2 regions of the Streptomyces sp. NPDC001796 genome follow, and region 2 is predicted to be linked to the other one. Evidence: riboswitches for the same ligand, from Rfam matches in the RefSeq annotation. Region 2 holds a riboswitch; the other holds the start of a gene.

Region 1 (11,239 bases), on a different contig from region 2:
TTGTCCGGGTACGCCTTGCGGATCGGGTCCGAGGACTGCTTCCAGTTGGTGTTGCGGACCAGGGTGAGGTCCTTGCCCGGGTTGTACGACTGGAACTTGTACGGGCCCGAGGAGAACGGGTGCAGCGCGTACTTGGACTTGGTGTCCTTGTCCTGGCGGACCGGGGACGCCGAGGTCAGCGCGAGCACTTCCTCGAAGTCGGCGTTCGCCTTGGGCAGGTGGAAGACGATCGTCTTGTCGTCGGGCGTGTCGATCGCCTTCAGACCGAGGTGGTCCGCGGACGTGTCCTTGTACGGGCCCTGGTACTTGCCGTCCGGGTCCAGGAAGTCCTTCAGGTAGGTCGGGCCGCCGGAGAGCACGTCCTGCGCCCACACGCGCTCGATGCCGTACTTGACGTCCTTGGAGGTGATCGGCTTGCCGTCCTCCCAGGTGATCCCGTCGCGCAGCGTGTAGGTGTACGTCTTGCCGTCGTCGGAGACCTTGGCGAGCCCGGTGGCGAGGTCCGGGGTCAGCTTGGCGCCTTCCTTACCGGGCTCCGTCTTGTTCGTGACGAGCTGGCGGCTGTAGTAGCGCATGAAGTTCCAGGCGAAGCCGTAGTAGCCGCGCGTGGTGTCCCACGAGTCGGCGTCCTGGGCCCCACCGAACTTCAGCGTGCCGCCCTTCTTGACCTCGGAGGCCTGGGCGACCTTGTTGTTCGCCGCGTCGAAGCCGGCCGCACCGTTCTTCGAACCGCTGTTGTCGTTGCCGCCGCCGCACGCCGCCGTGGTCAGCAGCGCGGCGACCACGGCGGCAGCGGCCATGGCCTGCTTGCGCCGCCCTGAGGTGCGTTGGGTAGTCACGATCTCGGATCCTCCGGATTTGATGAGAGACCCCGTGCAGGTGCCACGGGAAGTTTGGGGTACGGCAGTTCAGCGGGAGCCCTTCGGGTCCAGCGCATCGCGCACGCCGTCACCGAAGAGGTTGAATGCAAGAACGGTGATGAAGATCGCCACGCCCGGGACCACCATGTACATGGGATCCGAGTCGTAGTAGTCGATCGCGCTCGAAAGCATCTGTCCCCAGGAGGCCGTGGGCGGCTTGACGCCCACGCCCAGGAAGCTGAGTGCCGCCTCGGTGAGGATGTTGGTGGGGATCATCATCGTCGTGTACACGATGATCGGCGCGACGAGGTTGGGCAGCAGCTCCTTGAAGAGGATGTAGAGGCGCCCGGCGCCGAGGGAGCGGGCCGCCTCGACGTACTCGCGCTCACGCAGCGAGAGCGTCTGGCCGCGAACCACGCGTCCGATGTAGGGCCACCCGAAGAAGCCGATGACCAGGATCATCACGAACACTCGCACGCTGGAGCCGGTCAGCCCCAGCATGTTGTTCGGCATGACGGAGACCAGCGCGATGGTGAACAGCAGCTGCGGGAAGGCGAGCAGACCGTCCATGACGCGGCTGACGACCGAGTCGACCCAGCCGCCGAAGAAGCCTGCCAGGACGCCCAGGACGGTGCCGAGGATGACGGCGACCAACGCGGACAGGAAGCCGACCAGCAGCGAGACCCGCGCGCCGTAGAGGATGCGAGCGAAGATGTCGCGGCCGTTGACCGGCTCGACACCCAGCAGGTGATCGCCGCTGATGCCGCCCAGGGACCCCGTGGGCGTGCCGAAGAGCGGGTCGATCAGGTTCTCGTGGTAGGCGTCGGGATCCTGCCCGACCAGGTTGGAGATCACGGGAGCGAGCAGGGCGACCGCGATGAGCACGAGCACGACGATGCCGCCCGTGAGGGCGAGCTTGTCCTGCTTGAGGCGCTCCCAGGCGATCCGTCCCAGGGAGCGGCCCTGTACGGCTTTCGCGTCGGCGGCGGCAGCTGCTGCTTCCTCGGCCGCCCCCGGGGCCGCTTCCGCAGTCGGCTCGTGCAATGGTGCCGTCATCTGGCAGGGACCCCTCTCAACCGGCGGTGGCCGGCCCGCACTTGCCGCTGTGGCGGCATGACTCAGTCCGTCGTACACAGGGGCGAAACCCCTTGAAGCCGGAGTCTTCAATGCTTCGGCGATCAGTGACCAGACTTGGCAGTGAAAGGATGCATAAACGTGATGCGGACTGGGGAGATCCGTTATCCGGACAGCTGGTAACGCGGTGCGGACGCCACCAAATTGGGACACTTGGCGCGAGACAGGGACCATCCACCCTCATCTACGCGCGGAGAAGGACTCCAGGTACCGAACTCGGCCCTCCGCCCGGGACGTACGGACGTCAGTACGCCCCGCGCGCCGGCGGATAGCCGTAACCGCCCGCCGCGGGGGCCGGTGCCGTGGCGTGGGCCTCTCGGTCGTAGAACGGGCGGGAGTTGACGCGCAGCCACATCGCCACCGGGTCGTCCTCGTCGGACAGCGCGACCGTCGACACCGGAAGGCCCTCCGGGACGGCCGTGACGGACTGCTGCATCATCGCCCGCACCGAGTCGACGGCGGGCGGCGAGGTGTCGTAGACGTCCAGGCCGATCGCCAGGTAGGGGGCGCCGAGGGCCGGTTGCACCCAGGCGCGACGCAGGGAGCGCACGGCGGGCGTGCGGTGGGCGTTCTGGGTGAGCAGGGCGTAGAACTGCGGAATCTCGATGGCCGGTTCGGACAGCCGCAGGGGGCCCGCGGGCTGGCGGTCCAGACCGGCGGCGATGCGGCGCAGGTCCAGCCAGGGGATGCCGACGCCACCGCCGGGCGCGTGCGGGTTCAGCCACAGGCCGTAGTGGCCCGGGTAGAGGGCGCGGGCCACGTCGGCGCCGTCGATCACCTCGTAGGAGCGGGTCCAGCCGCTGGCCGAGAGCTCCTGTGCGGAGGTGACGCAGGGCGCGTAGCCGTGGCCGTCCACCTCCATGGTGGCGTACTGGGCGTCGGGCGAACCTGCCTGGCCGTGCCACAGCAGCATCCAGACCCTGCCGGTGGAGGGGGTCGCGAGCGCGCGCAGGAGCGCCTCGTAGGCGTCGTAGCGCCCGGGCGTCACCTGGCGCAGCATGTGTTCGACCTGGCCGGCCGCGGTGCCGCTCGCGCTCACCCCGCTCACCCTTTACCGCCCCTTCGCTGACGATGTGCTGCGCATATGAAACCAGGTTAGGCGGGTCCGCTGACAGCCGGTGCGGTGTGGCTGCCACCGGCCGCGGGGTACCCAGGAGCTCGGGGTCTGCTGCCGGCCGGCGGGTGCGGCTCGTTCGTGGCTGGGCGCGCAGTTCCCCGCGCCCCTGAGGGGGCGCCCCTGAGGGAGCGCCCTGCTCAGTACCCCTGCTGGTAGAACGGCCGGACCTTCTCTCTCATCCAGTCGGCCACCGGGTCCTGGGCCACGTCCAGGAGGACCAGGTTGACCGGCCACTCGACCGCGACCTCGGCCAGGGCGCGGCCCAGGGCGTCCATGGGGAGGGTGCGCAGGTCGCCCTCCCACTGGGAGAGCTCCACGCCGATGAACAGCACCGGGTCCGCCGTCTCGATGGCGGCGAGGCAGCGGCGTGCCGTGAGGACCACACCGGTCGCCGTGAACTCGGCGGACGCGGCGGCGAGGAAGTCCACCGGGTCGTCCTGCCAGTCCGGTTCGAAGAGGCGGACGCGACCGCCGGTCGTGGGGCCGTCCAGCGGGGTGCGTCCCACGCGGCACAGCTCGGCCACCGCCTCCGGAGGCAGGGGTATGCCGACCACGCCGCCCGGGTTGACCGCGATGCCGACCTGTGGGGGCAGCCCGCGGGCGAACTCGGCGGCGGGCGCGACGGTGTACGACATATGGCCGCCGGCGGCGTGGCGGAACTGCTCCTCCGAGCTGAACACCGGGACGTACGCCTGGCCCTCGATCTCCAGCGTGGGCAGGTCGAGGGGCCCGCTGTGCGGGCCGCCGCCGTTCGGCAGCGGCACCCACAGGTAGCTGCGCCCGAGCACCTCGACGATCCGGCCGCCCGCCGAGGGGATGCCGAGCGAGGCGGACAGCACCTCCTCCAGCTCGTTGCCCGGCCATCCGCCGTGCGGATGGGGGTGCGACTGTGCCGGGAAGTCCGCGGGAAGGTCCGCCGGGATGTCCATCTGCCTACCGCCTGCCGAGTACCACTGGTGTGGCGAAAAGGCTAACGGGTGCGCGGGCACCGCGATTCATTCCGCCCCTTCCGCCCGGTCCGCGAAGTCGATCCGGCGCAGCACGTCCGCCGCGTCCCGGTCGAGCAGGACCGCCGAGCCGCAGCCCTCCGGGAGCCGGCCCCGTTCGACGGCGCGCAGCAGATGGCGGGTGGCGCGGCGGTGGCGCAGGAAGGCGTAGCGGGAGACCCCTCGGCCCCTCTCGCGCTGGCCGTCCAGGGCCGTGTCGGGGGTGACGTCGAGCAGGAGCAGATGGAGCGTGCCGCCACGGCGCCGGGCCTCGCGGGCCAGCCAGGTGCGCACCCAGGTCTGGGTACCGCAGTCGTGCACGACCACTCCGCTGTCGGCGCGCAGGGCCCGGCGCAGGCCGGCGTAGTGCGCGAGGCGGACCAGGGGGCGGTAGATCCCGTACGGCAGGAAGCGGGCCAGGCGGGCGTCCCAGCGGTCGCGGGTGTCCTGGGAGTCGACGCGGGCGCCGCGCACCGTGCGCCGCATGAGCGTGGACTTGCCGCTGCCGGGAAGGCCGGTGACCACGACGAGGTCGCGGGCGCCGAAGGTGAGCCCGTACGGGCTGCGGCCCCCTCGGTCGCGCAGGTCGCGGACCACCGGCGCCGGCACCGGCGCGCCGGCCTCCCGGGCCGGGACTCCGGGCTGCCGGGGCACCGCGATGCCCGTGGTCATGGCGTACGCCGTCGTCCTGTTCACCGTGATCGTCCTCCCTTGCGGTCAGGAAGTCCCATCCCCGCCGAATGTAAAGAGAAGGTAATGGACGGTATCTCCCCGTGGCGTTCGCGTACTGCCACAACCCGGTCACAGATGCGTCCGGAAGCCGGTCGCGGAGGCGGCCCCGGGCCGGTTGCCCACGCGGCCTGCCACGATCGGGCGAGGCGTGCAATGATGTGCCCGCCAACTGCATACCGGCCGCTTGAATCCGCGCGGGAGAGTTCCGGGGACGTACGGGTACGTACGTGGGCCCGGGCGCCGAAGGAGCAAGTCCCTCCCTTGAATCTCTCAGGCCCCGATACCGCGCGGGCGAGGCACATCTGGAAAGTGGGCCGCTTGTCGGTGGCTCCACCCAAGGTGCAAGCCGTGACGACCCGCCGTGCGGGCGTTCATGGCGAACCTCTCAGGTTCCGATGACAGATGGGGAGGACCGACCTCGCCCTTCCCCACGCTCGAATTCGCTCGCGCGCGGGGACCCACGCCCTGGGAGCACAACCGATGAGCAGTAGCCCCCTGCGCCGCACCGCGCTCGATGCCCTGCATCGTTCGCTCGGCGCGACGATGACCGACTTCGCCGGCTGGGACATGCCCCTCAGGTACGGCTCCGAGCGCGACGAGCACGTCGCGGTCCGTACCAGGGCGGGGCTGTTCGACCTCTCGCACATGGGCGAGATCACGGTGACCGGGCCCGAGGCGGACCGGTTCCTCAACCACGCGCTGGTCGGCGACATCGCCTCCGTCCGCGTGGGCCGCGCCCGCTACACCATGATCTGCCAGGAGGACGGCGGCATCCTGGACGACCTGATCGTCTACCGGCTGGCCGAGAACGAGTACATGGTCGTCGCCAACGCCTCCAACGCCCAGGTGGTGCTGGACGCGCTGACCGAGCGTGCCGCGGGCTTCGCCGCCGCGGTCCGCGACGACCGGGACGCCTACGCCCTGATCGCCGTCCAGGGCCCCGAGTCCCCCGGCATCCTGAAGTCGCTCACCGACGCCGATCTCGACGGCCTGAAGTACTACGCGGGCCTGCCCGGCACGGTCGCGGGCGTTCCCGCCCTCATCGCGCGCACCGGCTACACCGGCGAGGACGGCTTCGAGCTGTTCGTCGCGCCCGAGCACGCCGAGAAGCTGTGGCAGGCGCTGACCGAGGCGGGCGCCCCCGTCGGTCTGGCCCCCTGTGGGCTCTCCTGCCGGGACACGCTGCGCCTGGAAGCGGGCATGCCGCTGTACGGGCACGAGCTGACCACCTCGTTGACGCCCTTCGACGCCGGGCTCGGCCGGGTGGTGAAGTTCGAGAAGGAGGGCGACTTCGTGGGGCGTGCCGCGCTGGAGGATGCCGCCTCCCGTGCCGAGGAGAACCCGCCGCGCGTCCTCGTCGGCCTGGTCGCCGAGGGCCGCCGCGTGCCGCGGGCCGGGTACCCGGTCGTCGCGGGCGGCGAGGTGATCGGCGAGGTCACCTCCGGGGCGCCCTCCCCCACGCTGGGCAGGCCGATCGCGATGGCGTACGTCGACGCCGCGCACTCGGCGCCGGGCACGCCCGGGGTCGGGGTGGACATCCGGGGCAGCCACGAGCCGCACGAGGTCGTGGCGCTGCCGTTCTACAAGCGCCAGAAGTAGGCACTCGGCGGACGGGTGACGTGATCCCGCGCACCTCCGCCGTGCTCACGCACGCCTCCAGCAGTACTCCCTTCACCACCACTCCCCCGCGTACAGGAGAATTCAGGCCATGAGCAACCCCCAGCAGCTGCGCTACAGCAAGGAGCACGAGTGGCTGTCGGACGCCGAGGACGGCGTCGCGACGGTCGGCATCACGGAGCACGCGGCGAACGCGCTCGGCGATGTCGTGTTCGTCCAGCTCCCGGAGGTCGGTGACACGGTGACCGCGGGCGAGACCTGCGGCGAGCTGGAGTCGACCAAGTCGGTCAGCGACCTGTACTCCCCGGTCACCGGCGAGATCACGGAGGTCAACGAGGACGTGGTCAACGACCCGTCGCTGGTGAACTCCGAGCCCTTCGAGGGCGGCTGGCTGTTCAAGGTGCGCGTGTCCGAGGAGCCGGCCGACCTGCTGTCCGCCGACGAGTACGACGCCCACATCGCCGGCTGAGGAGCGCACCCGCAGATGACCCTTCTGAACACGTCCCTGCACGAGCTCGACCCGGAGGTCGCCGCAGCGGTCGACGCCGAGCTGCACCGCCAGCAGTCCACCCTCGAGATGATCGCCTCCGAGAACTTCGCCCCGCTGGCGGTCATGGAGGCGCAGGGCTCGGTCCTCACCAACAAGTACGCCGAGGGCTACCCGGGCCGCCGCTACTACGGCGGCTGCGAGCACGTCGACGTCACCGAGCAGATCGCCATCGACCGGCTCAAGGAGCTGTTCGACGCGGAGTACGCCAATGTGCAGCCCCACTCCGGCGCCTCCGCCAACCAGGCCGCCCTGTTCGCGCTGGCCCAGCCCGGCGACACCATCCTCGGCCTGGACCTGGCGCACGGCGGCCACCTGACCCACGGGATGCGGCTGAACTTCTCGGGCAAGCAGTTCCACGTGGTCGCCTACCACGTGGACGAGATCGGCCTGGTCGACATGGCCGAGGTCGAGCGGCTGGCCAAGGAGCACCGCCCGAAGGTGATCATCGCCGGCTGGTCGGCGTACCCGCGGCAGCTGGACTTCGCCGCCTTCCGCCGGATCGCGGACGAGGTCGAGGCGTACCTGTGGGTCGACATGGCGCACTTCGCGGGCCTGGTCGCCGCCGGTCTCCACCCGAACCCGGTCGAGTACGCGGACGTGGTCACCTCCACGACCCACAAGACCCTCGGCGGTCCCCGCGGCGGCATCATCCTCGCGAAGAAGGACTTCGCGAAGAAGCTGAACTCGTCCGTCTTCCCGGGCTTCCAGGGCGGCCCCCTGGAGCACGTGATCGCGGCCAAGGCGGTCTCCTTCAAGGTCGCCGCGTCGGAGGAGTTCCGGGAGCGCCAGCGTCGTACGGTGGAGGGCGCGAAGCTCCTCGCCGAGCGGCTGACGGCGGCCGACGCGCGCGAGGCCGGAGTGAACGTCCTGACCGGCGGCACGGACGTGCACCTGATCCTGGTCGACCTGCGCGAGTCGGAGCTGGACGGGCAGCAGGCCGAGGACCGCCTGCACGAGGTCGGCATCACGGTCAACCGCAACGCGGTCCCGAACGACCCGCGCCCCCCGATGGTCACGTCCGGCCTGCGGATCGGCACGCCCGCCCTCGCGACGCGCGGCTTCACGGCCGAGGACTTCGCCGAGGTCGCCGACGTGATCGCCGAGACGCTGAAGCCGTCCTACGACGCGGAGGCGCTCAAGGCCCGGGTGAAGGCCCTGGCAGAAAAGCACCCGCTGTACCCGGGTCTGAACAAGTGAGTCCCCGGTGGGGCACCCGAGGGAGGGTGCCCCACCACCCCCTGTCTTGAGGAGTGACCGTGGCCATCTCGGTCTTCGACCTGTTCTCGATCGGCATCGGCCCGTCCAGCTCCCACACGGTCGGCCCGATGCGCGCGGCACGCATGTTCGCGCGGCGACTGCGCAACGAGGGCCTGCTGCCCTCCGTCGCGTCGGTGCGGACGGAGCTGTACGGCTCCCTGGGCGCGACCGGGCACGGCCACGGCACCCCGAAGGCGGTGCTGCTCGGTCTGGAGGGCGCCTCGCCGCGCACGGTGGACGTGGAGACGGCGGACGCCCGGGTGGAGGCGATCAGGACCGGGGGCCGGATCGAGCTCCTGGGCGAACACGAGATCGCGTTCGACTTCGACAAGGATCTCGTGCTGCACCGCCGCAAGGCGCTCCCGTACCACGCCAACGGCATGACGATCTGGGCGTACGACGGTACGGGCGCCGAGCTGCTGTCGAAGACGTACTACTCGGTCGGCGGCGGCTTCGTCGTGGACGAGGACGCGGTCGGCGCGGACCGCATCAAGCTGGACGACACGGTCCTGAAGTACCCCTTCCGCACCGGCGACGAGCTGCTCCGCCTCACCGAGGAGACGGGCCTGTCGATCTCCGCTCTCATGCTGGAGAACGAGCGGTCCTGGCGCACCGAGGAGGAGATACGAGCCGGGCTGCTGGAGATCTGGCACGTCATGCGGGAGTGCGTCCGGCGCGGCATGTCCCGTGAGGGCATCCTCCCCGGCGGTCTGAAGGTGCGCCGCCGCGCGGCCGTCACGGCCCGCCAGCTGCGCGCCGAGGGAGACCCGCTGGCGCACGCGATGGAGTGGATCACGCTCTACGCGATGGCCGTGAACGAGGAGAACGCGGCCGGCGGCCGGGTCGTCACCGCCCCCACGAACGGGGCCGCGGGCATCATCCCGGCGGTCCTGCACTACTACATGAACTTCGTGCCGGGCGCCGACGAGGACGGCGTGGTCCGCTTCCTGCTCGCCGCGGGTGCGATCGGCATGCTCTTCAAGGAGAACGCGTCGATCTCCGGCGCGGAGGTCGGCTGCCAGGGCGAGGTCGGCTCGGCCTGCTCCATGGCGGCCGGCGCGCTGGCGGAGGTGCTCGGCGGCACCCCCGAGCAGGTGGAGAACGCGGCCGAGATCGGCATGGAGCACAACCTCGGCCTGACCTGCGATCCGGTCGGCGGTCTGGTCCAGATCCCGTGCATCGAGCGCAACGGCATGGCGGCGGTGAAGGCGGTCACGGCGGCCCGCATGGCGATGCGCGGCGACGGCTCCCACAAGGTCTCCCTCGACAAGGTCATCAAGACCATGAAGGAGACCGGCGCGGACATGTCCGTCAAGTACAAGGAGACGGCGCGGGGCGGGCTGGCCGTCAACATCATCGAGTGCTGAACAGACAGAGCTCCGGAGGCATCCTGGCCCTCCGGAGCTCACGACCGCCGGTCACCTCGCCCGCCGTCGGCGCCGCCAGCGCCTCCGGGACGGCGGCGCATCGGGGGCGGCGGGGGTGGCAGGGGCGTCGGCGGGGGCAGGGGCGTCGGCGGGGGCAGCCGGGGCGGACTGCTGGCCCAGAAAGAGCATGGAGGCGAACTTCAGTACGTCACCGCGTACACCCTCGCTCTTGCGGGAGAACCACTCGAGGACGAGGAGCTTGAGCAGGACGGCGGTGACGAGGACGGCGGCGCCGGCGGCGACGGACTGCAGGGGGGAGAGGCCGGCGAAGTGGGCGGTGAGGGAGCCGGTACCGGCGGCGACGACGGTCTTCACGGACGTGGTGGACATGGCTGTTCACTCCTCGGGAAGGGGGGCGGCCGGTTCGGCCGTCGGGCGTTCTGCCCGCTTCCCCAAGGGAACCGAGGATTTCCCAGCCACTCCACGGGCCTCTTTCTGAACTCGAACTCACTTGGGCCGCTTGGCTGTTGAGCCGCGTTCAGATCGAGTTACGGACCTGGTTCACCGGCGCTAGCATGAGGCCATGGGGGACGGAGTTTCACAGCAGGACAGACCGCATGTCGCCGCACTCGGCGAACTGATCCTGGAAAGCCGCACGGGGGGCCGGACACAGCTGAACGGAGTGGCAGCGGCCATCCTGTTACGGCTGCTGTTCCAGAAGGGGCAGTTGGTGTCCTCGGAGAGCATCAAGGCGATGCTGCCGCGCAGCGGGAGCGACGACGCTGTGTACACCCACGTCGGCAAGCTGAACAGCCGGCTCAAGGAGCACGGTGTGGCGATTCCCCGCCGGAATTCCGGTGGTTATCGGCTGCCGAAGGACCTCATCCGGCTCGATGCGTTCGAATTCCCCGAGCGAGTCGCGGCGTTGGGGAAGCCGCCGCACGCCGACGAGGTGGCCCGCCTGCTGGCGATGTGGCGAGGCGATCCGCTGCAGGTCCACCACCTGGTCGAGCCCCGGCACTGGACCACGGCTCTGAAGGCGCGCAGTGTGCTCATGACCGGCGTGTCCGAGCTGTTCCGGCGGGGCGTCGAGGTCGAAGGCTGGGACGCGTTCGCTGACCGGTTCGGTGACGATCAGGCGGTGAAGACGGCGGACGCGTTGCATCCGGGTGGGCGCGCGGCGGCGCGGCGGCGGCTGCTGATCGTGGAGGACGACGAGCAGATCTGCCGGGCGCTGCAGACACTCCTGGGCGACTTCGACACCACGGTCGTCCACAGCCTCGACGAGTACTACCTGCTCATGCGCGGCAACCCACCTCGGTTCCATGGTGCCCTGGTGGATCGTCACCTCACCCAACGCAACAACGACCAGTACGGCTATGCCGCCCTGCAGGACCTGCAGAGCCGCGGAATACCCCGGATACTCATCACCGCGTTCTTCCCCGACGGCGACGTGGAGGTGAATTACCGCAACCTCATCGAGCGTTTCGGGCTGTCCGGCATCTGCACCAAGGCGAGACCGGATGTCGGCGGCTTCGACACCCTCGCCGTCCGCGAGGCCGTCGACCGCATGCTGAGGGGCGGCTGAGACCCCTCAGCGCGGCGGCGGGGTCTCTGTC
Region 2 (11,239 bases):
TCCTGGGCGAGCCGGAGAGCCCCACGCCCGCCCGGATCGGCCGCGAGGAGCTGCTGACGGCCGCCGGGATCCGTGCCGAGCAGCTTCAGGAGTGGGAGTCGTACGGGCTGCTCACACCGCTGCCGGACGGCACGTACGACGCCGAGGCGATCACCGTGGCCACTCTCGTGGTGGAACTGGGCCGGCACGGCATCGAGCCACGCCATCTGCGCGCGGTGAAGGCCGCCGCGGACCGCGAGGCCGGCTTGGTGGACCAGGTGGTGGCCCCGCTGCGCCGCCACCGCAATCCACAGACCAGGGCGCACGCCGAGGCCCGTACGAAGGAGCTCGCGGGGCTCGCGGTGAAACTGCACGCGGCGCTGGTGCAGTCCGCGCTGGGCGTGCGGCTGCCCTGATCCGGGCGTTCGCCGTGGGCGGATCGGCCAGGCGTTCTGTGCCCGACTACCCAAACATCCCGAGCACGGCCTAGGGTTGCTGTGTGAACGAGCTCGATGTCGTAGGTGTCCGGGTCGAGATGCCCTCCAACCAGCCGATCGTGCTCCTGCGTGAAGTGGGGGGCGACCGCTACCTCCCCATCTGGATCGGCCCCGGGGAGGCGACGGCCATCGCGTTCGCCCAGCAGGGCATGGCCCCCGCGCGACCTCTGACGCACGACCTGTTCAAGGACGTGCTGGAGGCCGTCGGGCAGGAGCTCACGGAAGTGCGCATCACGGATCTGCGTGAAGGCGTCTTCTACGCGGAGCTGGTATTCGCCAGCGGCGTCGAGGTGAGCGCCCGCCCGTCCGACGCCATAGCTCTCGCGCTGCGCACCGGCACGCCGATCTACGGCAGTGACGGGGTGCTGGACGACGCGGGGATCGCCATCCCGGACGAGCAGGAGGACGAGGTCGAGAAGTTCCGCGAGTTCCTCGACCAGATCTCACCGGAGGACTTCGGCACCAGCAGCCAGTGAGGGTCCCCGCGAGGGTTGGGCCGACGGGCGACGCGGCGCCCGCGGCTTGCCCGTCGTGTGTCTGCGGCGTCCCTTTACCGGGTATGGGCACGGGCCCGAGCGCGCCGGCCTCGGTGTGGGCTTGCGCACTGCGTTGAAGGGGATGGCCCGGAACGCGGGGCCGTGTCCCGGGGCCGGACAGCTCCCGCCGCCGTGGGCGGCCGTCGGGCGGTGTGGCAGAGGGGCAGGCGGCCGGGCCGCGGCCCTCGAGGGCCCGCGGGGAGCATTCGGCTAGCCTTTCCCCGCGGGAGGGCACGGGAAACCACTCCTAGGGTGATTATCACTCGGCGTGCCGAGTGTGGCGATCGTTGACGCACCCGTGGTGACTGCCTACCGTCGAGAAGGCAGGTCAAGGACGGAGGTCGGCGTGAGAAGCAGCGGCGGCGGTACGGCTGGGGGTGCCCCTGGACACAGTCTGGGGGAGAGCGGTCCGTACCGGCTTCACGGCAACGCGACCGGCTCCGCCCCTCAGCGGCCGACGCCCGTGCCGGGCGGCGGAGGGGCGGCTTCCGAGGACATCGGCTATCGCGGCCCCACGGCGTGCGCCGCCGCGGGCATCACCTACCGGCAGCTGGACTACTGGGCCAGGACCGGTCTGGTCGAACCCAGCGTGCGCCCCGCCTACGGGTCGGGGACACAGCGGCTGTACAGCTTCCGCGACGTCGTCGTCCTGAAGATCGTCAAGCGTTTCCTCGACACCGGAGTGTCCCTGCAGAACATCCGTACCGCGGTCCAGCACCTCAGGGAGCGAGGTTTTCGCGACCTGGAGCGGATGACGCTGATGAGCGACGGCGCGACGGTCTACGAGTGCACGTCCCCGGACGAGGTCCACGCCCTGCTCCAGGGCGGGCAGGGCATCTTCGGCATCGCCGTGGGGGTCGTGTGGCGGGACGTGGAGAACGCGCTGTCGCAGTTGCACGGCGAACGTGTCGACACGGGTGAGACCATCGTGGGCCACAACCCGGCGGACGAGCTGGCGCGGCGGCGCAACCGGGCCGTCTGAGAGGCAGGCCGCGGCAGAGCCGCATTGTCAGTGGCGTAGGGCAGCATCGGAGATGTGAGAACCGCGCCGACCATCCTGCACCTCGACATGGATGCCTTCTACGCCTCGGTGGAGCAGGCGGCCAAGCCGAGCCTGCGCGGGAAGGCCGTGATCGTGGGCGGGCTGGGGCCGCGCGGAGTGGTGGCCACGGCGTCCTACGAGGCGCGGGTCTTGGGGGTGCACTCGGCGATGCCCATGGCCCAGGCACGCCGGCTCGCGCCCAACGCCGCGTACCTGGTGCCGCGCTTCGGGATCTACCGCAGGATCAGCGAGCAGGTGATGTCCCTGCTGCGTGGCCTGTCTCCGCTGGTTGAGCCGTTGAGCCTGGACGAGGCGTTCGTGGACCTGGAGGCCGGGGAAGCGGCCTGGGACGAGGAGTCGGCGCGGCTGACAGGCGTGCAGCTGCGTGCGGACATCCGGGCCGTCACCGGGCTGACGGGTTCCGTGGGGCTCGCCGCCTCCAAGATGCTCGCCAAGATCGCCTCGGAGCAGGCCAAGCCGGACGGTCTGGTGCTGATACGGCCGGGTACCGAGCGCGCGCTGCTCGGCCCGATGCCGGTGCGCACCCTGCCGGGGGTCGGCCCGGCGACCGGTGACCACCTGCGGCGGGCCGGGATCACCACGATCGACGAGATCGCCGAGGCGGGCGAGGACGAGCTCGTACGGCTGCTCGGCAAGGCGCACGGGCAGGCTCTGTACGCGATGGCGCTGGCGCACGACGAGCGGCCGGTGGTCGCCGAGCGGGAGGCCAAGTCGGTGTCCGTCGAGGACACGTACGACGTCGACATCCACGACCGGCTGCGGATCGGCCTGGAGGTTCAGCGGCTGGCGGACCGGTGTGTGCGCAGGCTCCGGGACGCCGGATTGTCGGGGCGGACCATCGTGCTGAAGGTGCGGAGATACGACTTCTCCACCCTGACCCGGTCCGAGACCCTGAGGGGGCCCACGGACGATCCCGCGGTGGTGCGCGAGGCGGCGGCGCGGCTGCTGGAGCCCGTGGACACGACCGGCGGGGTACGGCTGCTGGGGGTGGGCGTCAGCGGACTTGCCGACTACACACAGGAGGACCTGTTCGCCCAGGCCCACCTGGCGGCGGGGGAGGCCACGACGGACGAGCGACCGGAGGCGGAGGAGCCCCTCGCCGAAGAGCCGGCGGCGTCACCGGAGCGGGTCTGGCTGGCGGGGCACGACGTCCGTCATGCCGAGTACGGGCCGGGATGGGTGCAGGGCAGCGGGCTGGGGAGGGTGACCGTACGGTTCGAGACACCGCAGTCGGAGCCGGGCCGGGTCCGCACGTTCAGCGTCGACGACCCTCAGTTGGAGCCTGCGGACCCGCTGCCCCTGGTGCCCGACGTCCCCGGGATCGCGGGGCGCCCGGCCCCCGCGGGCACGGGCACCTGACAGCGGTGAGCAGGCCCGGACGTCCGCCCTCGACCCGTCACGTCTCGTCCGACCCCGCCAAACGGCCGAAGTCACGGTCCGGTGGCGGCGGAGGTGCCGAGACGTCCAGGCCGTAGTGGTGGTAGAGCTGCAGTTCCTGTTCGGGTGACAGGTGGCGGCCGACGCCGAAGTCGGGGGCCTCCTTGATCAGGGCGCGCTCGAAGGGGACGTACAGCGCACCCTCGACCAGCTCGCTGGGCTCCAGGGGGACGAACGCGTCCCTGCCGAACAGGCCGGTCCGTATGGCCGCCCACTCCGGTACACCCGTGGCGTCGTCGAGGTACACCTCGTCGATCGTGCCGATCTTGTGGCCATTGCGGTCGAACGCCTTGCGGCCGATCAGATTCCGCGGATCGATGTCGGTCTGCACGGTCCCTCCAACTGGTCGCAACCCATCCGTAAGCACTACGAAAGAGCACATTCGGGAAGGCGGCCACTTGAAGATTCCCGCGCAGGCTGCCGACTCGTTCTCGCTGGTAGTCTGGCAAGCGGCCGTTGACCCCGTGCGGGAGAGTCCTCCGGAGCGATCCGGAGGCGCCGAAGGAGCAAATCCTCCCCGGAATCTCTCAGGCCCAGGTACCGCACGGACGAGGTCACTCTGGAAAGCAGGGCGGGTGTCGACGGCTTCCGCTCTCACCGACGGTGAAAGCCGGCGAGCCTGCGGGCGGACCGGTGAAGCTCTCAGGTCGAGATGACAGAGGGGGAGGCCGTCGGGGTACCCGCGCCGTGGTGCCCCTCGAAGGTCGCGTCAGACCAGGAGGCCTCCGCAATGACCGCCCAGCGCATCCCGCTCTCCGAGCTCGAACAGGGCACTCCGTTCGAGCACCGCCACATCGGGCCCGACCAGGAGGCGCGGGCCAAGATGCTCGCGCACGTCGGCTACGGCTCGCTCGACGAGCTCACCGCCGCCGCGGTACCCGATGTGATCAAGAACGCCGACGCGCTCGACCTGCCGGGCGCGCGCACCGAGGCCGAGGTGCTGGCCGAGCTGCGCTCCCTCGCCGACCGCAACCAGGTGCTGGACTCCATGATCGGGCTCGGCTACTACGGGACCTTCACGCCCCCGGTGATCCTGCGGAACGTGATGGAGAACCCCGCCTGGTACACCGCGTACACGCCCTACCAGCCGGAGATCTCCCAGGGTCGGCTGGAGGCCCTGCTGAACTTCCAGACCATGGTCGCCGACCTCACCGGCCTGCCGACCTCCGGCGCCTCCCTGCTCGACGAGGGCACCGCCGCCGCCGAGGCCATGGCGCTGTCCCGGCGCATGGGCAAGAACAAGAAGGGCCTGTTCCTGGTCGACGCGGACGCGCTGCCGCAGACCATCGCCGTGATCCAGACCCGCGCCGAGCCCACCGGCGTCGAGGTCGTCGTCGCAGACCTCAGCGCCGGCATCCCGGCCGAGGTCGCCGAGCGGGAGATCAACGGCGTACTGGTCCAGTACCCGGGCGCCTCCGGCGCCGTACGCGACATCAAGCCCCTCATCGACCAGGCCCACCAGCTGGGCGCCCTGGTCACCGTCGCCGCCGACCTGCTCGCGCTGACCCTGCTGAAGTCGCCCGGCGAGCTCGGCGCCGACATCGCCGTCGGGACCACCCAGCGCTTCGGCGTCCCGATGGGCTTCGGCGGGCCGCACGCGGGCTACATGGCGGTGCAGGAGAAGTTCGCCCGCAGCCTGCCCGGCCGGCTCGTGGGAGTCTCCGTGGACGCCGACGGCCACAAGGCCTACCGGCTCGCCCTGCAGACGCGCGAACAGCACATCCGCCGCGAGAAGGCGACCAGCAACATCTGCACCGCCCAGGTGCTGCTCGCCGTGATGGCCGGGATGTACGCCGTCTACCACGGGCCCGAGGGGCTGCGGAACATCGCGCGGCGCACCCACCGGTACGCCGCGGTCCTCGCCGCGGGCCTGACGGCCGGCGGGGTCGAGGTCGTCCACGGCACCTACTTCGACACGGTCACCGCCCGGGTCCCGGGGCGGGCCGCCGACGTCGTCGCCGCAGCCCGGGAGAGCGGCGTCAACCTGCGCCTCGTCGACGCCGACCACGTCTCGGCCGCCTGCGACGAGACCACCGGCCGGGCCCAGCTGCGCGCGGTGTGGACCGCGTTCGGCGTCGGGGGCGACATCGACGCGTTGGACGCCACCATCGAGGACGCGCTCCCGCAGGCCCTGCTGCGCGGCGACGACTACCTCGCCCACCCGGTCTTCCATCAGCACCGCTCCGAGACCGCGATGCTGCGCTACCTGCGCAGGCTGGCCGATCGTGACTACGCGCTCGACCGCGGCATGATCCCGCTGGGCTCCTGCACCATGAAGCTCAACGCGACCACCGAGATGGAGCCGGTCACCTGGCCCGAGTTCGGTCAGCTGCACCCGTTCGCGCCCGCCGAGCAGGCCCAGGGCTACCTCGCCCTCATCCACGAGCTGGAGGAGCGTCTCGCCGAGGTCACCGGCTACGACAAGGTCTCCCTCCAGCCCAACGCCGGCTCCCAGGGCGAGCTGGCGGGTCTGCTGGCCGTGCGCGGCTACCACCGCGCCAACGGCGACGAGCAGCGCACCGTCTGCCTCATCCCGTCCTCCGCGCACGGCACCAACGCCGCCAGCGCCGTGATGGCCGGGATGAAGGTCGTCGTGGTGAAGACCGCCGAGGACGGCGAGATCGACGTCGAGGACCTGCGGGCCAAGATCGAGCAGTACCGCGACGAGCTGTCGGTGCTGATGATCACGTACCCGTCCACGCACGGCGTGTTCGAGGAGCACGTCGCCGACATCTGCGCGGCGGTGCACGAGGCGGGCGGGCAGGTCTACGTCGACGGCGCCAACCTCAACGCGCTGGTCGGCCTCGCCAAGCCGGGCCACTTCGGCGGCGACGTCTCGCACCTGAACCTGCACAAGACGTTCTGCATCCCGCACGGCGGAGGTGGTCCGGGTGTCGGCCCGGTGGCGGTCCGCGAGCACCTGGCGCCGTATCTGCCGAACCACCCGATGCAGCCCGAGGCCGGTCCGCAGACGGGCGTGGGCCCGATCTCGGCCGCCCCCTGGGGCTCCGCGGGCATTCTGCCGATCTCCTGGGCGTACGTCCGGCTCATGGGCGGCGAGGGCCTCAAGCGCGCCACGCAGGTGGCCGTGCTGTCCGCCAACTACATCGCCAGGCGTCTGGAGCCGCACTACCCGGTCCTCTACACCGGCCCCGGCGGCCTGGTCGCGCACGAGTGCATCATCGACCTGCGGCCGCTGACCAAGGCGACCGGAGTGACCGTGGACGACGTGGCCAAGCGGCTCATCGACTACGGCTTCCACGCGCCGACGATGTCGTTCCCGGTGGCCGGCACGCTGATGATCGAGCCCACGGAGTCGGAGGACCTCGCCGAGCTGGACCGGTTCTGCGACGCGATGATCGCCATCCGCGCGGAGATCGAGAAGGTCGGCTCGGGCGAGTGGCCGGCGGAGGACAACCCGCTGAGCAACGCGCCCCACACGGCGGCGGCGCTGGGCGGGGAGTGGAAGCACGCCTACACGCGTGAGGAGGCCGTCTTCCCGGCCGGTGTCTCGGCAGCGGACAAGTACTGGCCGCCGGTGCGCCGCATCGACCAGGCCTTCGGCGACCGGAACCTGGTCTGCTCCTGCCCGCCGCTGGACGCCTACGAGGAGTGATCACCCTCGGACATGCGTCGGGGCCGGTGCGGAGCGTGTCTCCGGCCGGCCCCTGGTGTGTCAGGGCAGCGGATGCCCTGGTGCGCGCTCAGGCGGCTGTCATCACCTGGTCGATGCCCAGCGGGCGGTGCGGGGCGATGATCTGGCCGTCCGGCAGAAGCTCACCGGTGTCCTCGAACAGGAGCACGCCGTTGCACAGCAGGCTCCATCCCTGCTCCGGGTGGTGCGCCACGAGGCGGGCGGACTCCCGGTCGGCGGATTCGGCGGTCGGGCACGGTGGCTGGTGCTGGCACATGGTGGTGGGGATCTTTCGCTCTGTCGGTATGTGTGAGATGGCTGTCGTGTCTGTCCTGCGGCTCGTCGTGTCGCTCATCGCCGCCCCCCGTCGGATACGTCGGTCAGGAACCCAGTGTTGCCCCACGGGCGTCGATCCGCAGGGATTTCGCAGCACCGCTCCTCACAGGTTCATGACGCGTCCCCCGCCCGGACGGTTCAGCCCTACCGCACGGTCACTTCGGATGGTTCGCGGTGGCCGGGAGGGGCTAGTCCATATGGACTGACCCGCACGTCACCCCTCGTACGAGCGTGATGGGACACGAATGAGCGAAGGCGTCCGGAGGCGTTCGATGGCCCGGACATGGGCGTGCCCCGCGGCCGTCTCCGGCGGCGGGGCACGGTGAGAGGAGACCCGCAGGCTAAGCGGGCTGGCCGAGCAGCGGGGTGCGGGTGACCCGGTGGGTCAGGACCGGCAGGAGGTCGGCGACGCGGTGCGGGCGGTGCGCCGCGATGCCGGGCGGCGCAGGGGCGAGCGGCACCAGGAGGTCGTTCGCCGCCGGGTGGCCCGTCGCGCCGTCGGCGGTGCAGTCGCCGTGCAGCCACAGTGTGAGCATGTACAGCTCCGGCACGGACAGCAGCCGGGCCTGGTAGGGCTCGGTCAGCGTGGTTTCCGCCTGGAGCACGGCGCGCTCGGTCGCGGCGACGTACGGGCCCTCGAAGAAGTGCGAGAAGGCCCAGCCGTCGGGCGTCAGCATGGTCTCGGCGGCGGCCACGGCGCGGCCCCCGGAACGGATGAGGAATCGCCATCCGGCGAGCCGGGTGGCCGACGCGCCGGCCGGGGTGATCCGGTCCAGGACATGGACGGGCAGCGGAAGTTCCGGGGTCACGGGTCCCTGGGCCGTACGCAGGGAGGGAGTGGGAGCCTCCCGGACCGCGGTCGGGGAACCGAGTGCCGTGAGGACGGAGCGGAGAGCGGGCGCGGGAGCCGGAGGGACATGCAGCTGCATGGTGGGTCGCCTCTCATTCGACAGGCAAGGGGGCGCGAGGGCGTGGTAGGGCGGGCGGACGGCGCTGTCAGCTCTCGGGGTCAGAGGGAGGGAAGGGGGTAACCGAGCCCGGACGAACGGCGGCGCTTTGACGACAGGGCCCGAACCGTGAGCGCCAACTCTCTGCCCCGTGCGCAAAGTTTATACGACGCGTGTTCATACGCTGTTTCGTCGGAACGACGCGCTTATGTCGGCAAGGTGATATCCGGTCGGCGATAAGCGAGGTTCGTCCCGGTCCTGCGTAGGCGTCAGGGCGGTGACCTCGGAATACTTGTCCGTAGCGGTCGGCCGATTCTCGTCGGCGTTTTTCACGACACGGTTGCATCGTGAAACTGCGTCCTGCTCCATGCCTCGTGAATGTGCCCGGCGACAGCGTAGCGGGTGACGGTCGCCACCGGGACGTTATCGATCGCGTTGCCTGGGCATTATCCCCCGTGACCCGGGACAGCAGCGGCCGTAACGTCGGCCTGCCCATCTCAGGAGGGACGCTTCGATGGGAGAGAAGGTCGTGGCAGGGCCGTTCGACCTGTCCGATCGCCAGCACTACCGCGACAAGCTCAGGCAGTGCCTGACGGGACTGGCGCGACTGCTGGAGGAGAAGCGGTTCGATCGCCCCAAGAACCTGATGGGCCTGGAGATCGAGTTGAATCTCGTCGGGCAGGACGGGACGCCGAGAATGATGAACGCACAGGTTCTGGAAAGGATTGCGAGCCGGGATTTCCAAACAGAACTCGCCATGTTCAACCTCGAGGTCAACATAGCTCCACACAGGCTGGACGGCCGGGTTTTCGACCGGCTCGCCGAGGAGTTGCGGATCTCGCTCGCCTATGCCGACCGGAAAGCGAACGAGCTGGATGCCTCGATCCTGATGATCGGCATCCTTCCGACGCTCGACCGCGACGACCTGGTCTCCTCCAACCTCTCCGCGGTCGACCGTTACACCCTGCTGAACGACCAGATCGTGGCCGCGCGGGGCGAGGATTTCCGGCTCGACATCGAGGGTGTCGAACGGCTCGAGTGCAGCGCGCGGTCCATCACGCCCGAGGCCGCCTGCACCTCGGTCCAGCTGCACCTCCAGGTCACCCCGAACCGCTTCGCGGACCTCTGGAACGCGGCTCAGGCGGTCGCGGCGGTGCAGGTCGCACTCGGCGCCAACTCTCCGTTCCTGTTCGGACGTGAGCTGTGGCGCGAGTCCCGGCCGCCGCTGTTCCAGCAGTCCACCGACACCCGGCCGCCGGAACTCCAGGCGCAGGGTGTGCGGCCGCGCACCTGGTTCGGGGAGCGCTGGATCACCTCGGCACAGGACCTCTTCGAGGAGAACCTTCGCTATTTCCCGGCACTGCTGCCGATCTGCGACGAAGAGGAACCCCTGCGCGTCCTGGACGAGGGAGGCGTCCCGAAGCTCTCCGAACTGGTCCTGCACAACGGCACCATCTACCGCTGGAACCGGCCCGTCTACGGCATCGCGGACGGCGTCCCGCATCTGCGGGTGGAGAACCGGGTGCTGCCCGCGGGACCCACCGTCACCGATGTGATCGCCAACGCGGCCTTCTACTACGGCGTGGTCCGCGCCCTCGCCGAGGAAACGCGGCCGGTGTGGACCAGGCTGCCGTTCGAGGCCGCCGCCGCCAACTTCGACGCGGCCTGCCGGTACGGCATCGAGGCCCGTCTGCAGTGGCCGAAACGCGGCCGGTACGGCGGGACCACCGAGATCGCGGCCGTGGACCTGGTGCGCGACGAACTGCTGCCGCTCGCCGAGGCGGGGCTGCACGCATGGGGAGTGGAACCCGCCGACCGGGACTTCTACCTCGGAGTGATCGAGGAGCGGTGCCGGCGGCGGGTCAACGGCGCGAGCTGGCAGGCCGCCACGTTCCACCGGGCCCTGGAGCGGGGCCTCGACCGGGACGCCGCGCTGGCCGCGACGACCGTGCGGTACCGCGAGCTGATGCACGCCGGAGACCCGGTCCACACCTGGCCGGTCGGGTTACCGGAACCGGCGGGCGTGAGGTGAGTGATCCCGTGCGGCCGGGCTGACCGGCCGCACGGTCACCTCGGTCCGTCTCCGCCGACGAGCACCCCCTCCCTGTTGAGCCCCGTGCCCGTACACAGCCGTATGGCAGAAGATGGGGACGAGGCGGGATCGCTCAACTGGAGGCGGAGTGCGGGTGGAGGCAGGGTCGGTGGCCGATTCCTTTACGGCGGAAGGACCGACACGGCGGATTTTCCGTGCCGAGACGCTGCTGGTGCTGGGGCTCTCGCTCGGGGCGAGCGGGGTCTCCGCGCTGATCAGCTTTGTCGGGTCGGTCACCAAACCCGGCGGGCTCAAGGACCAGGCGGCCACCATGAACGCCTCGGCAGCGCCCGGCCGCCCCTGGCTCGATCTCGCCTGGCAGCTCTTCGGGATCGCCACCGCGCTGATCCCGGTCGCGCTGGTCGCGCACTTCCTGCTGCGTGAGGGCGCGTCGCTGCGCACGCTCGGCTTCGACCGGAGGAGGCCCTGGCCGGACCTCGGGCGCGGGGCGGCGATCGCAGCGGTGATCGGCTCCACGGGCATCGCCTTCTACCTGGTCGCCCGAGGGCTGGGCGCCAATCTGACGGTGGTGCCCGAGGCGCTGCCGAACGTGTGGTGGAAGTTCCCCGTACTGATCCTGTCGGCGATGCAGAACGCCGTCCTCGAAGAGGTCATCGTCGTCGGTTATCTGCTGCGCCGGCTTGGCCAGTTGGGCTGGACCCCCGGTACCGCCCTGGTGGCCAGCTCGGTGCTGCGCGGCTCCTACCACCTCTACCAG

What was found. A riboswitch is a leader RNA that binds a small molecule or an ion and turns the genes downstream of it on or off. The one in region 2 is predicted to bind glycine.
Region 1: it holds a riboswitch for glycine, as region 2 does, so the genes downstream of both, gcvT (glycine cleavage system aminomethyltransferase GcvT) here and gcvP (aminomethyl-transferring glycine dehydrogenase) in region 2, are expected to answer to the same signal.

What each region holds. Positions count from the first base shown of each region.
Region 1 is NZ_JBIAUC010000015.1:41,547-52,785, reverse strand. Features, by position in the region: gene ACFYZE_RS26110 (ABC transporter substrate-binding protein) at 1-839, opposite strand, end outside; gene ACFYZE_RS26105 (ABC transporter permease) at 909-1,916, opposite strand; gene ACFYZE_RS26100 (enhanced serine sensitivity protein SseB C-terminal domain-containing protein) at 2,239-3,033, opposite strand; gene ACFYZE_RS26095 (enhanced serine sensitivity protein SseB) at 3,249-4,040, opposite strand; gene ACFYZE_RS26090 (AAA family ATPase) at 4,107-4,799, opposite strand; glycine riboswitch at 5,015-5,125, shown strand; gene gcvT (glycine cleavage system aminomethyltransferase GcvT) at 5,310-6,428, shown strand; gene gcvH (glycine cleavage system protein GcvH) at 6,538-6,915, shown strand; gene glyA (serine hydroxymethyltransferase) at 6,931-8,193, shown strand; gene ACFYZE_RS26070 (L-serine ammonia-lyase) at 8,253-9,620, shown strand; gene ACFYZE_RS26065 (hypothetical protein) at 9,672-10,010, opposite strand; gene ACFYZE_RS26060 (hypothetical protein) at 10,204-11,208, shown strand; gene ACFYZE_RS26055 (ATP-binding protein) at 11,215-11,239, opposite strand, start outside.
Region 2 is NZ_JBIAUC010000020.1:6,947-18,185, forward strand. Features, by position in the region: gene ACFYZE_RS29470 (MerR family transcriptional regulator) at 1-395, shown strand, start outside; gene ACFYZE_RS29475 (bifunctional nuclease family protein) at 479-952, shown strand; gene ACFYZE_RS29480 (MerR family transcriptional regulator) at 1,359-1,994, shown strand; gene ACFYZE_RS29485 (DNA polymerase IV) at 2,049-3,434, shown strand; gene ACFYZE_RS29490 (PRC-barrel domain-containing protein) at 3,472-3,843, opposite strand; glycine riboswitch at 3,970-4,065, shown strand; gene gcvP (aminomethyl-transferring glycine dehydrogenase) at 4,243-7,128, shown strand; gene ACFYZE_RS29500 (DUF5999 family protein) at 7,217-7,423, opposite strand; gene ACFYZE_RS29505 (hypothetical protein) at 7,824-8,411, opposite strand; gene ACFYZE_RS29510 (glutamate-cysteine ligase family protein) at 8,944-10,461, shown strand; gene ACFYZE_RS29515 (CPBP family intramembrane glutamic endopeptidase) at 10,610-11,239, shown strand, end outside.